DNA from 2 places in the Serratia sp. Sp408 genome. Region 1 is predicted to be linked to the other one. Evidence: predicted binding sites of a transcription regulator. Region 1 holds the regulator's gene; the other holds the start of a gene.
The links. The regulator PurR, encoded in region 1, represses purine synthesis genes. The targets are predictions, from matches to a motif close to CANGCAAACGTTTGCNTG.
Positions count from the first base shown of each region.

Region 2: a site for PurR is predicted at 6,525-6,542, ahead of AC2AXP_RS05130 (nucleoside-specific channel-forming protein Tsx). Genes of this name have one in related genera too.

Region 1 is NZ_JBXUFT010000001.1:1,192,095-1,200,201, reverse strand. Features, by position in the region: gene AC2AXP_RS05700 (Grx4 family monothiol glutaredoxin) at 1-316, opposite strand, end outside; gene AC2AXP_RS05695 (C40 family peptidase) at 729-1,571, shown strand; gene sodB (superoxide dismutase [Fe]) at 1,792-2,370, shown strand; gene cydH (cytochrome bd-I oxidase subunit CydH) at 2,444-2,533, opposite strand; gene purR (HTH-type transcriptional repressor PurR) at 2,858-3,883, shown strand; gene punR (DNA-binding transcriptional activator PunR) at 3,910-4,830, opposite strand; gene punC (purine nucleoside transporter PunC) at 4,953-6,158, shown strand; gene cfa (cyclopropane fatty acyl phospholipid synthase) at 6,503-7,654, shown strand; gene AC2AXP_RS05660 (I78 family peptidase inhibitor) at 7,742-8,041, opposite strand; gene AC2AXP_RS05655 (riboflavin synthase) at 8,088-8,107, opposite strand, start outside.
Region 2 is NZ_JBXUFT010000001.1:1,073,902-1,082,008, forward strand. Features, by position in the region: gene puuC (aldehyde dehydrogenase PuuC) at 1-384, opposite strand, end outside; gene puuR (HTH-type transcriptional regulator PuuR) at 400-957, opposite strand; gene puuD (gamma-glutamyl-gamma-aminobutyrate hydrolase) at 954-1,721, opposite strand; gene AC2AXP_RS05110 (glutamine synthetase family protein) at 1,959-3,377, shown strand; gene AC2AXP_RS05115 (APC family permease) at 3,507-4,877, shown strand; gene yddG (aromatic amino acid DMT transporter YddG) at 5,086-5,976, shown strand; gene AC2AXP_RS05125 (hypothetical protein) at 6,062-6,334, shown strand; gene AC2AXP_RS05130 (nucleoside-specific channel-forming protein Tsx) at 6,709-7,584, shown strand; gene AC2AXP_RS05135 (hypothetical protein) at 7,635-7,814, opposite strand.

The DNA.
Region 1 (8,107 bases):
ATTTTTCTGCCGTTTCCTTGATCAACTGCTGCAACTCACCACGCTGATACATTTCGATGATGATATCGCAACCGCCAACCAGTTCGCCGTCCACCCACAGCTGTGGGAAGGTTGGCCAGTTGGCGTATTTCGGCAGTTCGGCACGGATGTCGGGGTTTTGCAGAATATCAACGTAGGCAAAACGCTCGCCACAGGCAGACAACGCCTGAACGGCCTGAGCGGAGAAGCCGCAGCTTGGCAATTTTGGTGAACCCTTCATGTACAGCAGAATCGGGTTCTCAGCGATTTGTTGCTGAACTTTTTCAATCGTCGTCATTTTATTGCTTCCTCAAGCCATCTCAGGGCTACAACATGCATCACATCCGCTATTGTAGCGGCTGGGCGGCTGGCAAAAAAACGCCATCTTTTGCAAGGACATTCTGCCAGCACCGACCGCGCAGCGTCGGCAACGCCATTTCGATCAAACATACACTCAGAATAACATTTTTAATCTGACCATTTCACTAATATATTTTGCCAAGTGCTGCAGCTTTAATCCCCAGCCAGTCGCGTCGCAGACCATTTTTCATCCATTCGGCAGCGTTTTTTGCGTTGATTAAAAATGCCATTAACGTTTTCTCACAATATGGATTATTATTTATAGGTTCTCCGCTGTTTTATATGGCGTATTTGGGGAATACTGTCATTCTTTCGTAGTTTGTTTCGGGGCCAAGGTTGGTAACGTCAACATGCGTTTAATTATTACGCTCTTTGTGCTGTTGTTTACACAGCTGTTTCTCAATCTGGCGCATGCCGCGCCACAGGCTCGCGTTGCCGCTGAGCAGCGTAAAACCCATGTTAATGAGGCACGCCCGGACGATCGCAAGAAAAAGAAAGCGCTCAAGGCGGCCAAGAAAGCCAAAGTCACTACACCGCAAAAGACGACCGCGTTAAAAACCCGCAAAACATCGACCATAAAAACGGCAAAGAAGACCAGTCGAATTAAATCGTCGCGTAAAACCACGCAGGTTGCCAAAATTCGCGTTACGCCGCCGAAGAAAGGCTATAAAAAAGGTTATGGTCGCCACCGCACTGCGGGTTTGGCCACCACCAAGCGGCTGCGTAACGAAAATCTGCTGCATGATGAAAAACCGCTAAAACTCAGCGCTGCGCATAAAAAACGTTATCAGCACGCCAAACAGACCGCGATGGCCAAACTGATGAACCAGATGGGCAAACCCTACCGCTGGGGCGGTACTTCACCACGCACCGGCTTTGATTGTAGTGGACTGATTTATTACGCCTATAAGGACGTGATGAAAATCAAGATGCCGCGCACCGCCAATGAAATGTTCCACCTGCGGGATGCGGCGCCGATCAAGAAGAACGAACTCGAAAGCGGAGACCTGGTGTTCTTTCGCATAAATAACCGCGGCGCGGCTGACCATGTGGGGGTTTATCTGGGCAACGGCAAATTTATCCAGTCGCCGCGCACCGGGGAGGAAATCCGCATCAGCCAGCTTGATAATGATTACTGGCAAAATCATTACGTCGGTGCCCGCCGCGTGATGACGCCAAAAACCATTCGCTGACGCAACAAGACGATGGCGGCCTCGCCCGGCCGCCATCGTGCCGTTCCCTTCTCTCTTGCCATAACTCTTTTGCCCCGATTTAGCACGCTTTAACTCCTTTTCCTGTCGGGAAATTGCTACCATTAATAACCTCTAAAAAAGAGTGGTTACTGGCGATTCGTTCGCCAAAGTCCCCGGATGGGAACGCCAGATTGGCGCCATATAAAAGAAGGAGAAAGCAATGTCGTTTACACTACCTGCTCTACCGTATGCCAAAGATGCGCTTGAACCGCATATCTCGGCAGAAACGCTGGAATACCACTATGGTAAACATCACAACGCTTATGTGGTTAACCTGAATGCGCTGATCGACGGCAGCGAGTTTCAAGACAAATCATTGGAAGAGATCGTTAAAACCGCCAGCGGCGGCATCTTCAACAACGCCGCGCAGGTGTGGAACCACACCTTTTACTGGCATTGCCTGTCGCCACAGGGCGGCGGTGAGCCAAACGGTAAACTGGCAGAAGCAATCAATCGGGCCTTCGGTAGCTTCGATAAGTTCAAGCAGGCGTTCACACAATCAGCGGTAGGCAATTTTGGCGCCGGCTGGACCTGGCTGGTAAAGAAAAGCGACGGTTCGCTGGCTATCGTTAATACCTCGAATGCAGCCACCCCGCTGACCGGCGAGGACAAGCCGCTGCTGACGGTAGACGTGTGGGAGCACGCTTATTATATCGACTACCGCAATGCGCGGCCGAACTATCTGGAAAACTTCTGGGCGCTGGTGAACTGGGCGTTCGTAGCGGAAAACCTGGCGTAATTGGCCAATACGCGGCAATAAATAAAAAGGCGCAGTTCATATTGAGCTGCGCCTTTATTGATTAAGTCAGGATTCAGTTCAATGCGGCAGTGAAGCTGAAGGCAATAATCATCGCCAATGCACCCAGGGTGGTGAACAAAGACATTTTTAAATCGGTATCCATCAAAAACTCCTTATCAGATAATCTGCGCCAAGCATAAAATCCACAGTATTGGTGCGTCAAATCATTTTCCCACAGTTCCCCAATAAAATCTTGTTATCATTCCACGCTTATAATGTTGATTAGCACTTCCACTTTTGCTCAATATGCGACAAAATTCGCAGTTCACTGCTGCGCACCGGCAATTGAGTCCCTCCAGGTCAAGTGGCTGACGACTTCCACACTAAAAACCAAGTTTTCGTGACTCTGGAGAAGGATCTGCGTAGGCAAACGATTAACAACATGCTTACATGCTAAATACATGTGGGTTTAGGAGTCATTCTTTACATGGCAACGATTAAAGATGTGGCCAAACGCGCGGGCGTTTCCACCACCACCGTTTCGCACGTCATCAATAAGACCCGTTTCGTCGCCGAAGAGACCAAGGCGGCCGTTTGGGCTGCCATTAAAGAGCTGCATTATTCCCCAAGCGCCGTTGCTCGCAGTTTGAAGGTCAATCACACCAAATCCATTGGCCTGCTGGCAACCTCCAGCGAAGCGCCCTATTTCGCTGAAGTGATTGAAGCGGTGGAAAACAGCTGTTACAGCAAGGGCTACACGCTGATTCTGTGCAACTCGCATAACAATCTGGACAAACAGCGCGCCTATCTGGCGATGCTGGCGCAAAAACGCGTCGACGGCCTGCTGGTGATGTGCTCCGAATATCCTGACCAACTGCTCGGCATGCTGGAAGATTATCGCAACATCCCGATGGTGGTGATGGACTGGGGCGCCGCGCGCGGTGACTTCACCGACACCATCATCGACAATGCCTTCGAAGGTGGCTATCTGGCAGGCCGTTATCTGATTGAACGTGGCCACCGCGACATCGGCGCCATTCCCGGGCAACTGTCGCGCAACACCGGCGGCGGCCGTCATCAGGGTTTCCTCAAGGCATTGCAGGAAGCCAATATCGACATCCGTGACCAGTGGATTGTCCAGGGCGACTTCGAGCCGGAGTCCGGTTATAAGGCCATGCACCAGATCCTGTCGCAAAAACAGCGCCCGACCGCCGTGTTCTGCGGCGGCGACATTATGGCCATGGGCGCAATCTGCGCTGCCGACGAGCTCGGGTTGCGCGTGCCGCAGGATATTTCAGTGATCGGTTATGACAATGTACGCAACGCGCGTTACTTCACCCCGGCGCTGACCACTATCCATCAGCCAAAAGAGCGTCTTGGTGAAATGGCATTTACCATGCTGCTGGATCGCATCATCAGCAAACGCGAAGAATCGCAGGTCATTGAAGTACACCCCAAATTGATCGAACGCCGCTCGGTCGCCGACGGCCCGTTCGTCGATTACCGCCGCTAAAGCACCGGCCGGGGGGCGCGATTGCGCTACTCCGGCAATATCACCTCGCTCAACCATTCCTGATTCAGCGTTTCACTGTCGCCGAGATAATCCAGCAACCACGCCATCGCCGGCGACTGCGCGTTCTGCTGCCAGGTCAGGCAACAGGCGCTGGGCGGGAACGGTTCAGGCAGTTGCAACGCCACCAGTTCCCCCTGCTCAATCAACGGCAATACGCGATGTGCCGGCACCATGCCGACGCACAAGCCATCACGCAAACAGTCCACCGCCGATACCCAGTCCGGTACCAGCAACCGCCGTTGGTTATCCAAAGACCAGGTGACGCGCTTGGGCAAGGTGCGTGAGGTGTCCTCCAGCACCAGGGAGGGAAATGGCCGCAGCCGATCGTCATCCAGCGGGCCGGGCAAAACCGCCAGCGGATGGCTGGCGCTGACCACGCACAGCCAGTTCATAAAACCCATGTCGCGAAAGGCAAAGCCGCCACCGGTCGGCACCGCGCGCGTTGCGCCAATTGCCATATCGGCACGCCCGTCCACCAGCGCATCCCACACGCCGTTGAACACTTCCGGCTGTACCCGCAACTCGACGTCCGGGAAATGACGGTAGAAATCCAGCACCAGTTGCCGGCTACGCTGTGGTTTGACGATGATATCGACGGCGATCTTCAACTGGCCGCGCCAGCCGTTGGCCACCTGCTGACACTGACGACGGGTGTCGAGCATTTTTTTGATGACAGCGCGCGATTCCTGAACAAACAATGCGCCGGCAGGCGTCAGCTCCACGTCGCGATGGCGCCGTTCAAACAGCGGCACCGCCAGCCACTGCTCCAACTGACGTACGGTATAACTCACCGCTGACGGCACGCGATGCAGTTCCTGCGCTGCCGCGCTGAAACTGCCGGTACGCGCCACGGCGTCGACCACATCAAGGGAATATTCAGACCACATCGCTTTGCCTTCAATTTTTTTAACAGCAGCTTGCAAATATTACCGTTTCACAAGCAGAGATCCAGCCAGATACACTTGCGACGCTAAAAAAAACCTGCACAACAGCATCAACGAGAAATACCATGCGAAACTTTGGATTTATGTTTTACCTCGCCGGGCTGAGCATGCTCGGCTACCTGGCCACCGATATGTACCTGCCCGCCTTTGGCGCCATGCAGCAAGAATTGCAGATTTCTGCCGGCGCCATCAGCGCCAGCCTCAGTATCTTCCTGGCCGGTTTTGCCTTTGCTCAATTACTCTGGGGGCCACTCTCCGATCGTCTCGGCCGCAAGCCGGTATTGCTGATGGGACTGGCGCTATTTGGCATCGGCTGTCTGGGCATGCTGTGGGCCGATAACGCGATGCAACTGTGGTCATTGCGCTTTATTCAGGCGATCGGCGTCTGTTCCGCTGCGGTCACCTGGCAGGCGATCGTTATCGATCGCTATCGCGAGGGCGCCGCCCATCGCGTGTTCGCTACCATCATGCCGCTGGTGGCGCTGTCGCCAGCGCTGGCGCCGTTGCTCGGAGCCTGGCTGCTGAATCACATGGGCTGGCGCGCCATTTTTGCCGTGCTGCTGGCGATCAGCGCCCTGCTGCTGTTGCCAACGCTGCTGCTCAAAGACAGTTCGCGCCTTGCGCCGGCCGCCGCCAACAACAACGGTATCGGCTTCCTGCAACTGCTGAAGTCGCCGGTGTTTGGCGGTAACGTCATGGTGTTCGCCGCCTGTTCAGCCGGCTTCTTTGCCTGGCTGACCGGCTCGCCATTTATTCTTGGCAACATGGGCTACAGCCCTAATGACATCGGTCTGAGCTACGTGCCGCAGACCCTGGCCTTCCTGCTCGGCGGCTTCGGTTGCCGCACCGCGCTAAACCGCATTAACGGCAACACCTTGCTGCCATGGCTGCTGATAGCGTATGGCATCAGTATGGTGGCGTTGTATCTGGTCGCCACCCTGACCACGCCGACCTTGACCACCCTGCTGATTCCGTTCTGCCTGATGGCATTGGTCAACGGCGCTGTCTACCCGATCGTGGTGGCCAATGCGTTGACGCCGTTCCCGGAAAGCACCGGTAAAGCGGCAGCACTGCAAAACACCTTGCAACTGGGTTTATGCTTTGTTGCCAGTATGCTGGTGTCGGCATTTATCGCACAACCGCTATTGGCGACGGTAACGGTGATGGTGTCTACCGTGGTCTTGGCTGCGATAGGCTATCTGATACAGCGTGGCAAAACGGTCGAGCAACCGCAGTCAACGCCGCGTGAACATGCTAACTCCGCGTCATAATTGCCTTTGGCAATAGTCACTTAAAGAATATTTTTGCCGAGTGCGATTTACAGTTGAGTAAGCGCCTCGGCAAGCCTATACTCAAAAAATAACCTTTAAAAATACCATAGCTAAAAGCGTTTTATTACACGTACTTGTTGTGTACGCGTATGGCGTCACAGTTTATTTTTTGATGAGTTGCCCCACGCCGTTTGGTATCAGGGTTCTCTTGGAATTTTCCTCTGTTCATGTCGGATATCAAACCTTGCGGTGAAATTTGTCGTAGGGATACGTATATGCCCGCAGAAATTGGCTAAGCTTTTTCCCAACGGGCCATAAGTCAGAAGAAAGGTGATGGAGAAGCTATGAGTTCATCGTGTATAGAAGATCTGAGCATCCAGGATAACCAATGGTATCGTATTGCCCATGAAATGCTCAGCATGGCGGGGATTGAAATAAACGGCTCCCGTCCTTTCGATATTCAGGTTAAAAACCCCGAGTTTTTTAAGCGCGTCCTGCAGGAAGGTTCACTGGGGCTGGGTGAAAGTTATATGGACGGCTGGTGGGAATGCGAACGGCTGGACTGTTTCTTTCACCGCGTGGTTGCCGCCGGTCTGGAAAAGAAACTCCCCCACCATTTTAAAGACACGCTGCGCATTGCCGCTGCACGGCTGACCAATCTGCAATCCAAAAAACGTGCCTGGATTGTCGGCAAGGAACATTACGATCTGGGTAATGATCTATTTACCCTGATGCTTGATCCCTATATGCAATATTCCTGCGGCTACTGGAAAGACGCGGCGACGCTCGAACAGGCGCAGGAAGGCAAATTGCGTATTATCTGCGAAAAGCTGCAATTGCAGCCGGGCATGCGCCTGCTGGATATCGGCTGCGGCTGGGGCGGTCTGTCCGCCTTTGCCGCCAAGCACTACGGCGTCTCGGTAGTGGGTGTGACCATTTCCGCCGAACAGCAAAAACTGGCTCAGGCGCGCTGTGAAGGGCTGGACGTGCAGATCCTGCTGCAAGACTATCGGGATCTCGATCAGCAATTTGATCGCATCGCCTCGGTTGGTATGTTTGAACACGTCGGGCCTAAAAATTACCGCACCTATTTCGAGGTGGTCGAGCGCAATTTAAAACCGAACGGGCTATTCCTGCTGCATACCATCGGGTCGAATCGTACGGATATGAATGTTGACCCCTGGATCAACAAATATATCTTCCCGAACGGTTGCCTGCCGTCAGTCAAACATATTGCGCAGGCCAGCGAAGGTCATTTCGTGATGGAAGACTGGCACAATTTTGGCGCCGATTACGATCGTACCCTGATGGCATGGCATGAGCGCTTTAAACAGGCCTGGCCACAGTTGGCCGAACGTTATTCCGAGCGCTTCGAACGCATGTTCAGCTATTATCTCAACGCCTGCGCCGGGGCGTTCCGCGCGCGGGATATCCAGCTTTGGCAGGTTGTTTTCAGCCCGCAAGGCGTTGAAGGCGGAATACGCGTACCGCGTTAACCCTGCCGCCAATCCTCCGCGCATAAAAATGCCGGTCAGACATCGCTGACCGGCATCGCCAATTAACCGCAGATTATCATGGCGGTATCAGCCGCAATAAACCCGAATAATCTTGTCATCCTGATCCGCCAGGAAATTAAGCCGACTCAGATTGAAATCCATGGTGACGGCAGCATTGTAAGGTATGGTACGCACCTGGCGCGCGTCGATCTGCACCCCATCCAGCGAAGAGAGCGGTTTACCCACGTAGTTCTGGTACTGCGCAGCGCCACAGGTATCATCTGCCGTATTCTCCGACGGCGAAGCCGCGCTATTTTCTGACGTGCTGCTACAGGCAGCCAGCGCCATCAGCGCCGCCAACATCAACGTTTTCCGATAAAACTTCACGTTTTTGCTCCTCTGGTTTTGGGTATTTATTGTTACGCCAGCCCGATCAAGGCTTCGGCGCCAGCT
Region 2 (8,107 bases), 120 kb from region 1:
GATGCAGCGTATGGCCCCCGGAATATCGTCGCGCAGGCTATGGCGAATCGGCTTGCCGGTGTCTAGCGTTTCCAGCAATGCCAGCGTTTCTGCATGTTGTTCCATCAGCGTCGCCAGCGTTGCCAGCGTGGACTTGCGTTGCGCCGGCGAGGCCTGCGACCAGTCACCACGCTCGAATGCCTCACGCGCGGCGCGTACCGCCAGGTCGACATCGACGCCGGTTGCGCGAGCGACCTGTGTCAGCTCGCGTTGCCCGGCGGGATCGTCCACCGCAAAGGTACCGCCCTCGGCGGCGGGCAGATAACGGCCATTGATAAACAGTCGATTCTCAATCTTCAGGGCCTGCGCCCGCTGTTGCCAGTATTGCTGATGATGGAAATCCATACCTTGCTCCGTTAATCAGAATGTGGTCGGCGTGTGGGCGCTGACAATGCGACAAATGCGCGCCGAAGTGTTGCTGAAACTGTGGGGAATACCGGTGTTGATGGCGTAACTCTGGCCGGCGGCCAACGCGTAAGTCTGACCGTTGACCAACAGCATCACTTCGCCCTCCAGCAGGGTGCCGATCTCTTCCCCCTGATGCTTGATGCGTTCGCCGGTGGTGGTGCCCGGCTCATAGGTTTCGATCATCATGGCCAGCGTACGATTGGGGTCGCCGTTATGAATCAACTTCATCGATACCCCCTGACTGCCGATTTCGATCAAATCTGCTTGCTCAATCACAATTTGCGGCTCCGCAGGTTTGTCGGGCTCGGCGAAAAACGCTGACAACGACAGTCCGTACACCGTCAGCAGCTTTTGCAGCGTACTGATGGCCGGACTGACCTTGTCCTGCTCGATAGTGCTGATGGCGCTGTGGGTTAATCCAGACAGTTCGGCCACGCGGCGCTGCGACAAACCTAACTGCTGACGGATCTGCGACAGGCGTTTCCCCGGAGCCAAGCTGGCATTGCTCATTGGCGCTGTTCCTTTTCCTGGTGGTAGCGGCGGCATGCCGCGATGAAACCTTCAAACAGCAGGCGCGACAGCGCGTATTCATCGCTGTTCCACTCTGGATGCCACTGCACGCCGAGGGCAAATGGCCGATCGCGTACGCTGATGGCTTCCACCAATCCGTCGGCGGCATGCGCTTCAATACGTATGCCGGCGCCAAGGGTCTTGGCACCCTGGCCATGCAGCGAGTTGACCCAAAAGCGGTTGCAATCCGGGATCAGTTGCGAAAGCAGCCCGCCGTCTGCGACGATGACTTCGTGCGCCGGGGCATATTGCTGTTCCAGCGGCAGATCGTGATCTTCTCGGTGTTCCAACAGCTCGGGGCGTTCGTACAGGCGACGGCGCAGGGTACCTTCGGTGGCTACCACCATTTCCTGCATGCCCCGGCAAATGGCGAAAAGGGGAATGCGCCTGTCCAGCGCCAGGCGGATCAGCGCCAGGCTCAGTTCATCACGCCCAGGATCGGCGTCAGGCTCATCGCCGTTTTCACCATAAAGGTGCGGCTGCACATTGCTGGGGCTGCCAGGCAGCATCACGCCGTCCAGGTATGGCAGCAGATTTTCCAGCAAATCCGGTTCTGCCAGCGCGTGTGGCAGGGCGATCGGTAATCCGCCGGCGGCGAGTACCGCATTCAGGTACTTTTCTTGCAAGGTCTGTGTCGGATGTTGGTTTAGCCTATGGCGGCACATCACGACGCCGACGATCGGCCTGTTAAATATATTGCCCATGATATCCTCTTGGTATGTTCGAAATTATGAACGAAACACGTCTTTGCTGGCTTTTTTGTTCAATATTTAATAAATCTAGCAGTGGGTAGCCTAATATTCAAACCAAAAGTAACACTTGCAAAACAATTTTGTTGCATCTATGTTTCATTGGTGGACATTATATTGAGCATCCTGGTCGAAAACATCGACCGCAGACAGTAGTGAAAACCACTGAGCAAACATAACGGCGGGTGACCCATGCAGACCAACATCGTAGAAGTGGAAAACTTTGTTCAACACAATGAAGAAAGGCGAAGTAGCATGTTCCAGCGCGAGGTGAACAAATACCTGGAACGCTATCCGTTAACCCAGCACATTGACGTGTTGCTGACCGATCTGAACGGCAGTTTCCGTGGCAAGCGTATTCCGCTAGCTGGCTTGAACAAGCTGGAGAAGGGCTGTTACTTCCCGGCTTCGGTATTCGCGATGGACATCCTGGGCAATGTGGTCGAAGAGGCCGGGTTGGGGCAGGAACTGGGCGAGCCGGATCATATCTGCGTTCCGGTGCCGGGTAGTCTGACGCCGTCGGCGGCGGACCCGCAGTATATCGGTCAGGTGTTGCTCACCATGCTGGATGAAGATGGCACTCCCTTTGACGTTGAACCGCGCAATGTGCTGAACCGTGTATGGCAGCGCTTGCGGCAGCGCGGGTTGTCTCCCGTGGTAGCGGTAGAGTTGGAGTTCTATCTCATCGATCGCCAGCGCGACGCCGAAGGCTATCTACAACCGCCTTGTGCGCCGGGCACCCAGGAACGCAACACCCAGAGTCAGGTGTATTCGGTCGATAACCTTAATCATTTTGCCGATGTGCTGAGTGACATCGACGAGCTGGCGCGCCTGCAAGGCATTCCGGCGGACGGCGCGGTGGCCGAAGCGTCGCCTGGGCAGTTCGAAGTCAACCTGCATCATACCGGCGACGTGCTGCAAGCCTGCGACCATGCGTTGGCCTTGAAACGCCTGATCCGCATGGTGGCTGAAAACCACAACATGCACGCCACCTTTATGGCCAAACCCTATGAAGAGCACGCCGGCAGCGGCATGCATATCCACATCAGCATGCTGGACAATGAGGGAAATAACGTATTTTCCGACGCCGATGGTGAAGATTCTGCGCTATTGAAACAGGCGCTGGCGGGCATGATCGCGCTGATGCCGGCGTCGATGGCGCTGCTGGCACCGAACGTCAACGCCTATCGGCGTTTTCAGCCGGGCATGTATGTGCCGATCCAGGCGTCGTGGGGGCATAATAACCGCACCGTGGCGCTGCGCATTCCCTGCGGCGATCGCGACAGTCATCGGGTGGAATACCGGGTGGCTGGCGCTGACGCCAACCCCTATCTGGTGATGGCGGCCGTGCTGGCCGGCATCGTATATGGATTGGACACTCCGCTGTCCTTACCGGAGCCGGTAACCGGCAACGGACTGGAGCAGGAAGGGTTGCCGTTCCCGATCCGCCAGAGCGACGCGCTGTACGAGTTTGAGCATCAGCCGGTGTTGCATCGTTTGCTCGGCGAGCGCTTCACTCACGTTTACCTGGCCTGCAAAACCGATGAATTGGTGCAGTTTGAACGCCTGATCACCGAAACCGAAATTGAGTGGATGCTGAAAAACGCCTGATTCCGCCCATTCACTCCCTCGCGCGCGTCAGGCGTATTTTGTCGGCTATCCTGTGGCCCGGCGAGGCTGCGCGCTGCGGTTAACCATTTCTTCCAATTGAGCGTACAGGACGCTGGTGAGGAAATTCCCATGACAACAAATGTCATCGATGGTAATGACGCGGATAAGCCGCAATTGCGCAAGTCGCTCAAGCTGTGGCAAGTGGTGATGATGGGCCTGGCCTATCTGACTCCGATGACGGTTTTTGACACTTTCGGCATCGTTTCCGGCGTCACCGACGGCCATGTACCGGCGTCCTATCTGTTTGCGTTGGCTGGCGTGCTGTTTACCGCCATCAGCTACGGCAAACTGGTACGCCAGTTTCCGACCGCCGGCTCGGCGTATACCTATGCACAAAAGGCGATTAATCCGCACGTCGGCTTTCTGGTCGGCTGGTCTTCGCTGCTGGACTATCTGTTCCTGCCGATGATCAATACGCTGTTGGCGAAAATCTACCTCACCGCGCTGTTTCCCGAGGTTCCCCCGTGGGTCTGGGTGGTCGGTTTCGTGTTCATCATGACGGCGATCAATCTGAAGAGCGTCAACGTGGTCGCCAACTTCAATACCCTGTTCGTTCTGGCGCAGATCATGATCATCGTGGTGTTCATTTTTCTGGTGGTTCAGGGTCTACAGCGCGGTGAAGGGCTGGGAACGGTGTGGAGCCTGCAACCGTTCGTCAGTGAGAACGCCCACCTGTTGCCGATTATCACCGGCGCCACCATTTTGTGTTTTTCCTTTCTCGGTTTTGACGCGGTCACCACGCTGAGCGAGGAAACGCCCAATGCAGCCAAAGTGATCCCGCGCGCCATTTTCCTGACGGCGCTGTACGGCGGAGTGATTTTCATCAGCGTTTCGTTCTTTATCCAGCTGTTTTTCCCCACGATCGAACGTTTCAAACAGCCGGATGCGGCACTGCCGGAAATAGCGCTGTACGTGGGCGGCAAGCTGTTCCAGTCGATTTTCCTGTGCACTACCTTTATCAATACCCTGGCGTCCGGTCTGGCATCCCATGCCAGCGTGTCGCGCTTGCTGTACGTCATGGGGCGTGACAACGTGTTCCCGGAAAAACTGTTCGGTTACATTCATCCGAAATGGCGCACCCCGACGCTGAACGTGCTGATGGTCGGTGCCGTGGCGCTGTCTGCGTTGTCCTTTGATCTGGTGACCGCCACTGCGCTGATCAACTTTGGTGCCTTGGTGGCGTTTACCTTCGTTAACCTGTCGGTGATCAGTCATTTCTTTATTCGCGAAGGGCGCAACAAAACCTGGAAGGATCGCGTCCATTTCCTGATTTTGCCGCTGGTCGGTGCGCTGACGGTTGGCGTGCTGTGGCTGAATCTGGAAAAGAGCTCGCTGACCATGGGGTTGTGCTGGGCGGCTCTGGGCTTTGCCTATCTGGTATACCTCACCCGGCGTTTCCGCCAGCCACCACCGCAGTTCGAACGCCAAACCCAACAGTGACGCTGTCACATTACCAGGCGTGCAGCGGTCTCACAGCGTAATCGGGGCGTTGTCGGAAAATCTGGCTGCCTTGACGCTGTGTTGTCCGGCGCTCTGACTCTACGGGTGATTTGCCGAAACGGGGAGCCGATCTCCGTTTCACTTTTATTCTTCTCTGCGCCGTTGTACAGTCAAACGCTGGTTGAAATGAATTCATTGGAAGAGTCAAATGCCTGCGATCTCCACGACTTACCGCGCCACGCTGATGGGATTATTGGCGATTGTCCTGTGGAGCAGCGTCGTCGGCCTGATTCGCAGCGTCAGCGAAGCGCTGGGGCCGATTGGCGGCGCGGCGATGATCTACAGCGTGGGAGCGATTTTCCTGGTGGTGGTGATGGGGCTGCCCAGACTAAACCATTTTCCCAAACCCTACTTATTGCTCGGCAGCCTGCTGTTCGTCACTTATGAGATCTGTCTTTCCTTGTCACTGGGTTACGCCAACAACCGGCTGCAGGCGATCGAACTTGGCATGATCAACTACCTGTGGCCGAGCCTGACGGTATTAATGGCCATTGTGTTCAACGGCCAAAAAGCCACGCTGTGGGTGATCCCAGGGCTATTGCTGGCGTTGCTGGGCATTGGGTGGATCATGAGCGGCGAGGGGGGCTGGTCGCCGGCGCAAATGCTGGCAAACGTTCACAGTAACCCGCTCAGTTATTGCCTGGCGTTCAGCGGCGCGGTTATCTGGGCGGTTTATTGTAACGTCACCCGGCGTATTGCCCAGGGTCATAACGGCGTGGTGGTGTTCATTACCCTGACGGCGCTGGTACTGTGGCTGCAATATGCCTTCAGCAATGAATCGGCCTTGCATTTCACGCTGCCGGTCACCGCGACGCTGCTGTGCGCCGGCATGGCGATGGGGACCGGCTATGCGGCATGGAATGTCGGCATCTTGCGGGGCAACATGACGTTATTGGCCACGGCGTCGTATTTTACCCCGGTGTTGTCCTCGGTATTTGCTGCGCTATTGCTCAGCACCGCACTGACGGTGAGCTTTTGGCAAGGCGTGGTGATGGTGATTTTGGGCTCGCTGATATGCTGGCGAGCAACTCGCGGATAAGTGCAGATATTTGATACGGCTCCCTGCGTCAGGCCTGAAATCAGCTAAGCTCAAATTACGTCTTCTGTCAGAAGGAACGTGAACCATGAGAAGCGATGTGCAGTTTATTCAGCAGCCCATTATCGACGATCAGAACTTCGGCCGGGGCGATACGGTGCGGCTCACCACCGCCAACCTGCGCCACGAATATCAGCTTGACGTCAGTATCTTGCGTCGCGAAGACAAGCGCATTATTGGTACGGTGATCGCTGCCGCGCCGAAAACGGATATCCCACCCAAAGAGTGGGAAATTGCACGTGGCGAAGAAGTGGTGTTTCGCGCCGACAATATTGCCAAAGCGGTTCCAGGCGCCCGTTGAGTTAGTCAGTTTTACCCCCCTCGCTCCCCATCTCTGCCGGCTGCGCGCCGGCATCTTCCGTCAAAAAATGTAACCTGGACGATAGCCGGCTGTTGGTGGAATTGGGCACGAATCCTGCATAAAAAACGTCCGCTCATGACAAAAATCACAGCGATTGTGAATTTGCATGAAACATAATTTGACAAATGTGAACGCAATCGATTACCTATTCGCGAAATGGGTGACTGGATCACAGATTATTACACTCGGTGATTTCTATAATGCGCGCGGTGAATGTGCATTGATTCACCGTTGGTTACGCCAGGTGTCATTCAGACTCATTTGTCATTTTTTCTAACGGGCAGGAAATGGCCCTTTAAGCATGTGGTAATAAAATGAAAAAAATAGCTCTCGCAGCAGGTGTGCTTCTCGCAGCATCGTACAGTGCATCATCAATGGCTGATAGCAAAGACAGTCAATACGTTTCAGATTGGTGGCATCAGAGCGTGAACGTGGTAGGGAGCTACCATACTCGCTTCGGACCGCAGTTGAACAACGATGTCTATCTGGAATACGAAGCCTTCGCCAAACACGAATGGTTTGATTTCTATGGCTACGTCGACGTGCCGAAATTCTTTGGCGTGGGCAATACGCCGGATCGCGGTATCTGGGACAAAGGTTCACCGCTGTTTATGGAAATCGAGCCGCGCTTTTCCATCGACAAGCTGACCGGCGCCGATCTCAGCTTCGGGCCGTTTAAAGAATGGTATTTCGCCAACAACTACATCTATGACATGGGACGCAACGATTCATCTCGCCAGAGCACCTGGTATATGGGTCTGGGTACCGACATCGATACCGGTCTGCCAATGAGCCTGTCGATGAACATTTATGCCAAATACCAATGGCAGAACTACGGTGCCGCCAACCAGAACAGCTGGGATGGTTACCGCTTCAAGGTGAAATATTTTGTGCCGTTGACCCAGCTATGGGGCGGTAATCTGAATTACATCGGCTTTACCAACTTTGATTTTGGCTCCGATCTGGGCAAGGACGATTTCACCGTCAACGGCCGTCAGGCACGCACCAGCAATTCCATTGCATCCAGCCATATCCTGGCGCTGAACTACGATCACTGGCATTACTCGGTAGTTGCACGTTATTTCCATAACGGCGGTCAATGGCAAGATGGCGTAGATATCGGCACGCCGCAAGGGCCAATCAAGTCTACCGGCTGGGGTTACTATCTGGTGGTTGGTTACAATTTCTGATTGTGGCACTGAATATAAAAAACCCCGCATCGACGGGGTTTTTTATGGCATCACTGCATGACTTCGACAGGCAGGTGCTTAACCGGCATAACCAGTCGTCCCTTGATGACATAGCATTCGTTGTCGATCCAGCGGCGGATCTGATCGCTGCTTACGCCTTCCGCCTGCGCGTAGCGGTGAAGATCGCCGTTAAAATGCAGAGTGATGTATTCCATGAGGGTCATTTGCATTACTTTTGCTCCTGAACGCCCACCCGTTGCCAACCTGGCCACCGTGGGAGGTTAAGGTTTCTCAGCCGTCAAATTTAAGATATTAACCACGAAATCTCAACATAAAGCACCAGTTTGGTGCGGACGCGGCCAAAAGAGAAAAAGAGTCCCGCACCAAGCGGCGGGAAAGAGACGTGTCTTATCCTGTTTGGATCACATGAAAATTTGAGGCGTGACGAAAAAGAGCATGCTAACTCTTTTTTGTTACCTGACCAAAGTACGGCATCGCTTATTACGTCGCAAGAAAAATCTTA